2 regions of the Bradyrhizobium sp. SZCCHNS30572 genome follow, and region 2 is predicted to be linked to the other one. Evidence: riboswitches for the same ligand, from Rfam matches in the RefSeq annotation. Region 2 holds a riboswitch; the other holds the start of a gene.
The links. Region 2 has a riboswitch for cobalamin ahead of QX048_RS22890 (TonB-dependent receptor plug domain-containing protein). Riboswitches for the same ligand answer to the same signal wherever they lie in the genome.
Positions count from the first base shown of each region.

Region 1: another riboswitch for cobalamin. It lies ahead of QX048_RS34905 (HupE/UreJ family protein); the one in region 2 lies ahead of QX048_RS22890 (TonB-dependent receptor plug domain-containing protein).

Region 1 is NZ_JAUESY010000016.1:36,854-41,237, reverse strand. Features, by position in the region: gene QX048_RS34920 (cobyric acid synthase) at 1-1,116, opposite strand, end outside; gene cobO (cob(I)yrinic acid a,c-diamide adenosyltransferase) at 1,121-1,729, opposite strand; gene cobU (bifunctional adenosylcobinamide kinase/adenosylcobinamide-phosphate guanylyltransferase) at 1,746-2,282, opposite strand; cobalamin riboswitch at 2,317-2,510, shown strand; gene QX048_RS34905 (HupE/UreJ family protein) at 2,629-3,261, shown strand; gene QX048_RS34900 (DUF1636 domain-containing protein) at 3,265-3,660, shown strand; gene cobW (cobalamin biosynthesis protein CobW) at 3,681-4,384, shown strand, end outside.
Region 2 is NZ_JAUESY010000008.1:78,440-82,823, forward strand. Features, by position in the region: gene QX048_RS22885 (DUF2336 domain-containing protein) at 1-931, shown strand, start outside; cobalamin riboswitch at 1,203-1,421, shown strand; gene QX048_RS22890 (TonB-dependent receptor plug domain-containing protein) at 1,517-3,592, shown strand; gene QX048_RS22895 (hypothetical protein) at 3,668-4,246, shown strand; gene ilvC (ketol-acid reductoisomerase) at 4,332-4,384, opposite strand, start outside.

The DNA.
Region 1 (4,384 bases), on a different contig from region 2:
GTCATCGGTCAGTGTCGTTTCGACGTCGAGCAGGCCAAGTCCCGCGACGGAACCAGCTGCACCCTCGTGCCCATCGGGATCGCTGATCACGCGCCCCAGCATCTGATAGCCGCCGCAGATGCCGAGCACGCGGCCGTCGCGGCGAAGATGCGCGCGGAGATCAATGTCCCAGCCGACTTCACGCAAGGCGGCGAGATCGGCGATCGTCGCCTTCGAGCCCGGCAGGATCACCATCGATGCGTCGCCGGGGATCGGCGTGCCAGGCCGCAAAAACTGCAGATCGATTCCATCTTCCAGCCGCAAGGGATCGAACTCGTCGAAATTGGAGATGCGCGGGTAGGCGAGGATGACGACCTTCGGCCGCTGTCCTCCCGATGATCCGCGTTCAGCCAGGCCAAGCGCGTCCTCCGCCGGCAGGCGGCGCGCATCCGGAAAATGTGGAATGAGCCCGAGCGACGTCCACCCCGTCCGCTGCGCGATCTCGTTCATGCCCGATGCAAACAAGGCGGGGTCGCCGCGGAACTTGTTGACGAGGAAACCCGCCACGCGTGCGGCATCGTCGGGCGCGATCACCGTCTTGGTGCCGACCACGCTCGCAATCACGCCGCCTCGATCGATGTCGCCGATCAGCACCACCGGAATCTGCGTCGCCTGCGCGAAACCCATGTTGGCGATGTCGCCGCCGCGCAGGTTGATCTCGGAGGCGGAGCCTGCGCCTTCGACCAGCACGATGTCGGCATCCGCCGCGAGTTGATGGAAGCTGTCGAGCACGGCCGCCATCAGTTGCGGCTTCATCGCCTGATAGGCGGACGCCTTGGCGGTGCCGATGACGCGGCCCTGCACCACGACCTGCGACCCGATCTCGCTTTGTGGCTTCAGCAGCACCGGGTTCATGTGCACCGTCATCGGCCGCCGCGCCGCGCGCGCCTGCAGCGCCTGGGCACGGCCGATCTCGCCGCCATCAGCGGTGACGGCGGCGTTGTTCGACATGTTCTGCGGCTTGAACGGCGCCACCTTGAGGCCGCGCAATGTCAGCGCGCGCGCGAGCCCTGCGACGATCAGCGATTTGCCGACGTCGGAGCCGGTGCCCTGGAACATGATGGCCCGCGCGCTCATGAACTCAGTACTCGATGCCTTCCTGCGCCCTCACGCCGGCCGCGAAATGATGCTTCACGAGGTTCATCTCGGTGACGAGATCGGCGGCCTCGATCAGCTCCGGCTTGGCGTTGCGGCCGGTGACGACGACGTGCAGATCGGGACGGCGCCCTGCGAGCGTGGCGACGACGTCTGCGATATCAAGGTGATCGTAGCGCAGCGCGATGTTGAGCTCATCGAGGACGAGCAGCCGGATCGACGGATCCGCCATCAGCTCCTTTGCCTTCGCCCAGGCGCGCTCGGCCGCGGCGACGTCGCGCGCACGATCCTGCGTCTCCCACGTAAAGCCTTCTCCGAGCGTGTGCCACGACACCTGATCGCCGAACTTCTCGATCGCCTTGCGCTCGCCGGTTTCCCACGCGCCTTTGCCGAACTGCACGACGCCGATGCGAAAGCCGCGGCCGAGTGCGCGCAGCATCAGGCCCCACGCCGCCGTCGATTTGCCCTTGCCCTTGCCGGTGTGAACGATCAGCAGGCCCTTCTCCACGGTCTTGGAGGCGACCTCGGCATCCTGCACCGCCTTGCGGTTCTCCATCTTCGCCTTGTGGCGTGAATCGTCGGCGCTTCCGGTCATCGGCATTGTCTCCTCGTCACTTCAACGTCAGCGGCAGTCCCGCCGCCATCAGGATCACGCGATCCGCTAAGGCCGCGATGTCCTGGTTCAGTCGCCCCTGGGCATCGCGAAAGGCGCGCGCGAGCGCGTTGTCCGGCACGATGCCCAGTCCGACCTCATTGGACACGGCCACGATCGGGCCATGCGCGTTCCTGAGCGCGTCGATCAACTCGGCTGATCTTGCCGGCACGTCCATGTCGGCGAGCATCACGTTGCTGAGCCAGAGCGTCAGGCAATCGATCAGCATCGGTACGCCCGATTCTCCGCTTGCCCGGACGAGACCCGCGAGATCATGCGCCGTCTCCAGCGTCTGCCATCCCTCGGCGCGGCGCGCCTTGTGCTGGGCGATCCGGTCGGTCATTTCGGCGTCGAACGCCTGCGCGGTCGCAACATAGGTCCAAGGCGCGGGAAGGGCGGTGACGAGGGCCTCGGCATGGCGGCTCTTGCCCGAGCGCGCACCGCCGAGCACCAACGTCAGGCGCGGCAGGGCGGGATGCGGCGGGGCGGGGACCATGGGGACGATTCCGATTGACGGGCTTTGGTGCGACCCGTATCTAACAGATGACGGTTCTCCGAAAGGAGAGATTTAGGGAACACGGTGCGGGTTCTTGACCCAAGGCCGTGGCTGCCCCCGCAACTGTAATCGGCGAGTGTGAGGCCAAGACACCACTGGGAAACCGGGAAGGTGGCTTCATGCGGTGACCCGAGAGCCAGGAGACCTGCCGTCGACATTGCTGTTGGCCGACCCGTCGCGCGGGGAGTCGCGATGCTGGTTCTGATCCCGCCGGGATGGGCGGGGTGCCGTCGGATGCAGCGCATCGTCCGGTCCTCTGGGGAGCCGGCAAGCGACGGAGATGGCCATGAAGTTGACCCGTACCACGACCTTTGCAGCCGCGAGCCTGGTGCTGCTCGCCACCGATCCCGCCTTCGCGCATCACATGATGGGGGGCAAGCTGCCGCAGACGTTTGCACAGGGGATGCTGTCCGGCCTCGGCCATCCTGTCATCGGAATCGACCATCTGGCGGCGATCGTGGGCGCGGGCATCGTTGCAGCGCTTCTGGGCCGCGGCTTCGCGCCGGTGCTCGCCTTCGCCACCGCGATGATCGCGGGCGTCGGCCTTCATGTGGCCAAGGCCAACATCCCGGCTGCCGAGCTGCTGGTCGGCCTGACCACCGTCGTGGTTGGGCTGGTGGTGGTGATGCGTGGCCGTTTCGGTGTGCTGCCCGTCGCCGGCCTGTTCGCCGTGACCGGCCTCGTCCATGGATATGCGCTGGGTGAATCGATCGTCGGGGCCGAGAACACCCCGCTCGGGGCCTATCTCGTCGGTCTGCTCGTGATCCAGACCATCATCGCCGCCGGCGCGTTCCTCGGCACCAGGCTGCTGTCGGCGAAGGCCAAGACGGCTGCGCCGCTGGCGCTGCGGCTCGCGGGCGCTGCCATCGTGCTGGTGGGTGGGGTCGCCGCGGCGACGGCGGCCGGCGTGATCGGCTGATTGATGACCGCATCAGAGACTGATGAGACGACGCTGTTCGTCTGCGTCACTTGCCGTTCGCAGGCGACGGAACCTACGCCGCCTGATCAGCCGCGGGCCGGAGCCCGTTTGCTCGCCGCGATCGAGACGTTGCCGACCGCGCAGCGCGCCGGTGTCACCGTTGTCGGTGTCGAGTGTCTGTCGAACTGCAATCGTGCGTGCACGGTTGCGGTGACGGCGCCGGGCAAATGGACCTATGTGCTCGGCGCCCTCGATCCGGATCTGCATGCGCGGGATGTGCTGACATTTGCGCAACTGCATCAGCGCCATGACGCCGGCCTGCCGGCCTGGCGCGAGCGTCCCGAATACATTCGCAAGAACACCGTCGCGCGCGTGCCTGCGCTGTCAGCGCCACGCTGAAAACGAGAGATCGTATCGCCATGACGAAGTCGTTCGCCAAGACGCCTTGCACCATCGTCACCGGTTTCCTCGGCGCCGGCAAGACCACGCTGGTGCGCAACCTGATCGAGACCGCGAACGGTCGCCGGCTCGCCATCATCGTCAACGAGTTCGGCGATGTCGGCATCGACGGCGACATCCTGAAGGGTTGCGGCGTGCCGGATTGTCCGGAGGATCGCATCGTCGAGCTGTCGAACGGCTGCCTGTGCTGCACCGTTGCCGATGATTTCGTCCCCGCGCTCAGGAGCCTGCTGGATCAGAAGGAGCCGCCTGAGCATATCGTGATCGAGACCTCGGGACTGGCGCTGCCGAAGCCGCTGGTGCAGGCCTTCAACTGGCCCGAGATCGCGACGCGCGTCACCGTCGACGGCGTCGTTGCGGTCGTCGATGGTCCGGCGGTGGTCGCGGGACGCTTCGCCGACGATCCCGAAGCGCTCGCCGCGCAGCGCGCCACCGATGCGTCGCTCGATCACGACAATCCGCTGGAGGAGGTCTACGAGGACCAGCTGCTGTGCGCCGATCTCGTCGTGATGAACAAGAGCGACCTGATGAGCGAGGAGCAGCGCAAGGACGTCGCCGCCGAGATCGCGGCGAAGGTGCAGCGTGCCGTCAAGGTGATCGCGACGGAGCACGGCAGGCTGTCGGCTTCGGTGCTGCTCGGGCTCGGTGCCGCCGCGGAGGACGA
Region 2 (4,384 bases):
CATGCTGGTCTCGCGGGTCGAGACCCGCGCGCGAGCCGAGCTCAGCAAGCATCTCGCGCCGGTCGACTACGCGCCCGTCGAATTGATCCAGCAGCTCGCCCGCGACGACGAGATCTCGGTGGCCGAGAACGTGCTGATGCACTCGAGCCGGCTCACCGAGCATACGCTGGTGGAGGTCGCGGCGACCAAGGGCCAGGATCACCTGATGGCGATCTCCAGCCGTCCGCATCTGACCGAGGCGGTGACCGACATCATCGTCGACCGCGGCGAGCGCCGGGTGATCCGCAAGCTCGCCAACAACCAGACCGCGCGCTTCTCCGAGTCCGGCTATTCCGGGATGATGGCGCATGCCGAGGACGACGACGAATTGTCCGAGATCATCGGGCTGCGCGTCGACCTGCCCACCAAGCACCTGCGCGACCTCCTGCGCCGCGCGACCGAAGCCGTGCGCGCCAGGCTGATGGCCTCGGCGCCGCCGGCGTTGCAACAGGAGATCAAGAAGATCCTCAAGGCGATCGCCGACGTTGCGCGCAGCGACGGCGGCCTGGTCGGGCGCGACTTCACGCTGGCCGAAGAGGCCGTCAAGCGCATGAAGGGGCTGAACGAGCTCAACGATGCCGCCATCGCCTTCTTCGCCGAAACCCGCCGCTTCGGCGAGGTTTCCGCCGCACTCGGCCTGCTCAACAACGTCCCGACCGAGATGATGGCCAAGGTGCTCGAAGGCCCGCGCACCGATATCGTGCTGATCCCTTGCCGTGCCGCCGGGCTGGCCTGGTCGGTGGTGGCGAAAATCCTGACCCACCGGCCGATCAAGCACGCCATCGACAGCGACACGCTCAAGCTCGCGGAACGCGACTACGGCCGCCTGTCGCTCGACACCGCCCAGCGCACGCTGCGATTCTGGATGGTGCACAACAAGGTCGAGAAGTGAGCGGGTGCTCACAAGGCGCAATCCTCATCAGCAACGACTCGCACTCCGCTGTCGTCCCTGCGAACGCAGGGACCCATACCGCGTGATGTGAATTGGCGGAAAATGTCTTGATCGTCGTCCTTCGCCACACGACCGCCGGTGGCTATGGGTCCCTGCGTTCGCACGGACGACAGCTATGGTTGTCGCAGGCGGCCGGGCATCACCGAGCCGACCGGCCAGCGTTATCGCCAGGAGATCGCCCGGCGCCGGATTGACTTTGGTGCGTCCGCACTCCTACGGTGATCGCGACGGTGCCCCTCGACCGGGGCTCAAAAGGGAATGCGGTGCCGGATGCGTCTCGCAAGGGACGTGACCGAAGGCCGCAGCTGCCCCCGCAACTGTAAGCGGCGAATCTCGCGTCAAAGGCCACTGGGAAATCTCGGTCCCGGGAAGGCGACGTGGAGGTGACGACCCGCGAGCCAGGAGACCTGCCGTCAGCCGTGGTCACACGCGAGGATGCCGGTCGGGGCGTTATTGGCATCGTTTTCAGGCAGGCCTGCAAAGGGCTGCATGAGACCTCGTTCGCGGTGACGTGCCACTGACGTCATGCCGAGGTTCCTCGTGTCCCCCGTTCCCCATGCCAGGCGCAGTCGCGCCCTTCTGTCGTCGTTCTGCGTCCTCTCGTCATTCGCCCTGCTCGGCCCCTCGCCCACAGCAGCGCAGCAATCCGCCTCCCCCGACCTTCTGCCCCCGGTTGAGGTCGACCCGCCGCGCGAGCCGATCGCTCAAAAACCAGCCATCCCCCGCAGAACCGGCAACGCCCCGCATCAGCAGGTGCCGGCGGCAAAGCCGGCCGCGCCAGCCGGAACCCCCGTCGCCGTCAGCCCGACCGGCGTCGTCACGCCAGTGGCCCACGTCGCGAATGCGATCACCGTGGTGACCGACAAGGACATCGCCGCGCAGCAGGCCCGCACCGTGCCGGACATCCTGAGCACGATCCCCGGATTGAACGTGGTGCAGGCCGGCGGCCCGGGCGGCCAGACCAACGTCTTCATGCGCGGCACCAACGCCAATCACACCAAGCTCTTCATCGACGGCATCGACGTCGGCGATGTCACCAACGGCAATGGCGCGTTCGATTTCGCGCATCTGCTCGCCGCCGACATCCAGCAGTTCGAGGTGCTGCGCGGGCCGCAGAGCGGGCTCTACGGCTCGGATGCGATCGGCGGGGTGATCTCGGTGATCACGCGCAAGGGCGAGGGCCCGGCGCGCGCGACCGCCTCGGTCGAGAGCGGCTCGTTCAAGACCTTCAACCAGTCAGCCGGCGTCAGCGGCTCACAAAACAATATCAACTACGCGATCAATGTCGCGCATCTGCACGCCGGCGACGTTCCGGTGACCCCGTGGCAGCTGCTGCCTGCGGGGCAGAAGGCGATCGGCAATGCCTACGACAACGTCACCGCCTCGGCCAAGCTGGGCGTCGACCTCAACGAGGCCTGGACGCTGAACTCGGTGATTCGATACACCGACGCGACGCTGCTGTTCACCGGCGACAGCGGCTTTCCGAGCTTTCCCGACGCGGCCCAGAGCAACCACACCGTCCACCAGCTTGCAACACGCCAGGAAGCCGTGTGGTCGCTGCTCGGCGGCCGCATCCGGAACTACTTCGGCGTCAACTATGTGAACGACCGGTCGTCCGACCTGACGGCTGGCAACCCGGTGGCGGCGGTCGCGACCGGCGAGCGCATCAAGTATGACTGGCACGCGGTGACCGAGCTGGCGCCGCATAACAATCTCGTCGTCGGCCTGGAGCAGCAGACCGAGCGGCTGAAGACCGCCGACCTCTCGGCCGAGAATGGCAACAAGGCCGGCTTCGTCGAGCTGCAGACCGAGTTCGTGAAGCGCTGGTTCGTGGTGGCGAGCCTGCGCAACGACGTCAACGACCAGTTCGGCGGCCATGGCACCTACCGGATCGCGCCGGCGGTGATCCTGCCGGTGACCGAGACCAAGCTGAAGGCGAGCTACGGCACCGGCTTCAAGGCACCGACCCTGAGCCAGTTGCACCAGGATTTTCCGGCGTTCAACTTCTTCGCCAATCCCAACCTCCGGCCGGAGCAGAGCACCGGCTACGACGCCGGCTTCGAGCAGCCGCTGTTCGACGATCGTCTCCGCTTCGGCGCGACCTACTTCCACAACAGCATCACCGACTTGATCAATTTCAACGCGACCTTCACCTCCTACGCCAATGTCGGCCTCGCGACCACCGAAGGCACCGAGAGCTTCGTGACCGCTGATCTCACCGACCGGATCTCGCTGCGTGCGGACTACACGTTCACCCGCGCGGTCGATGCGGCCACCGGCCTGCAGCTGTTGCGGCGGCCGAAGGAGAAATGGAGCGCCACCGCGACATGGGGGCCGATCGATGCGCTGACGCTGTCAGCGACGCTGCTGCACATCGGCGACTGGCTCGACGTCAGCCGCGACGGCATGACCACCGGCCTCGTCGCGCCCGGCTATACGGTCGTCAACCTGCGCAGCGACTACGCGCTGTCCGACCAGGTCAAGCTGTTCGGCCGGATCGACAACCTCTTCAACCATCACTACCAGAACCCGACCGGATTCCTCGCGCCGGGCTTCGGCGTGTTCGGCGGCATCCGGGTGGCGAGCTTCGGCGTGCAGTGACGCCGCCGACCAACCTCCCGGCGGCTGACAGAAGCTGCCGAAATGGACTACAATCGCAACAGAAGGAGATGTTCCATGACTCTCGACGTCCTCGCCCGGCCTGGTTCCGAGGCTCGCCTCGCGCCCGTTCCGCAACGGCATGCCGCTGCGTTCTGCTTCGCGCTGCTGACAGGGGCCTGCGCGCTGGCAAGCTTCGTGTTCGCCTGCGCGACGCCGTTTGCGGCCTTCGCCGTGATCGCCGCCGCCATGCTGCCGCTGCGCGCGGCGCTGCCGGTGATGCTCGGCGCCTGGCTGGTCAACCAGGGCATCGGCTTCGGCGCCCTGCACTATCCGGTCGATGCCAACACCCTGGCCTGGGGCGCCATGATCGGCGTCGCGGCGCTCAGCGCCACCGTTGTGGCCCGCATGGCCCTGGCGACCTTGCGCACAGCACCAGCGACGGTTGCGCTTGCTGTCGCGCTCCTCAGTGCCTACGCCGCCTATGAGCTGGTGCTGCTGGCCGCCACGCCGGCACTCGGCGGCGCCGCGAGCTTCGCGCTCCCGATCGTCGCCCGCCTCGGCCTGACCAGCGCCGCCTGGCTCGTCGGCCTCGTCGCCGTCAGCGAGATCGTCCGCCTGCTGACGCCGGTGGCGTCGCGCCGCGCGGCGTCCTGAACGCGCCGGCGGGCCTTCAACGACCCCAAACAGAAACGGCGGGCCTCTGCCCGCCGTTTTCATTTCTCGGTTTCGCCGCAAGACCTCAGTTCTTGCTCTTGTCGACCAGCGCGCCCTTCTTGATCCAGGGCATCATGT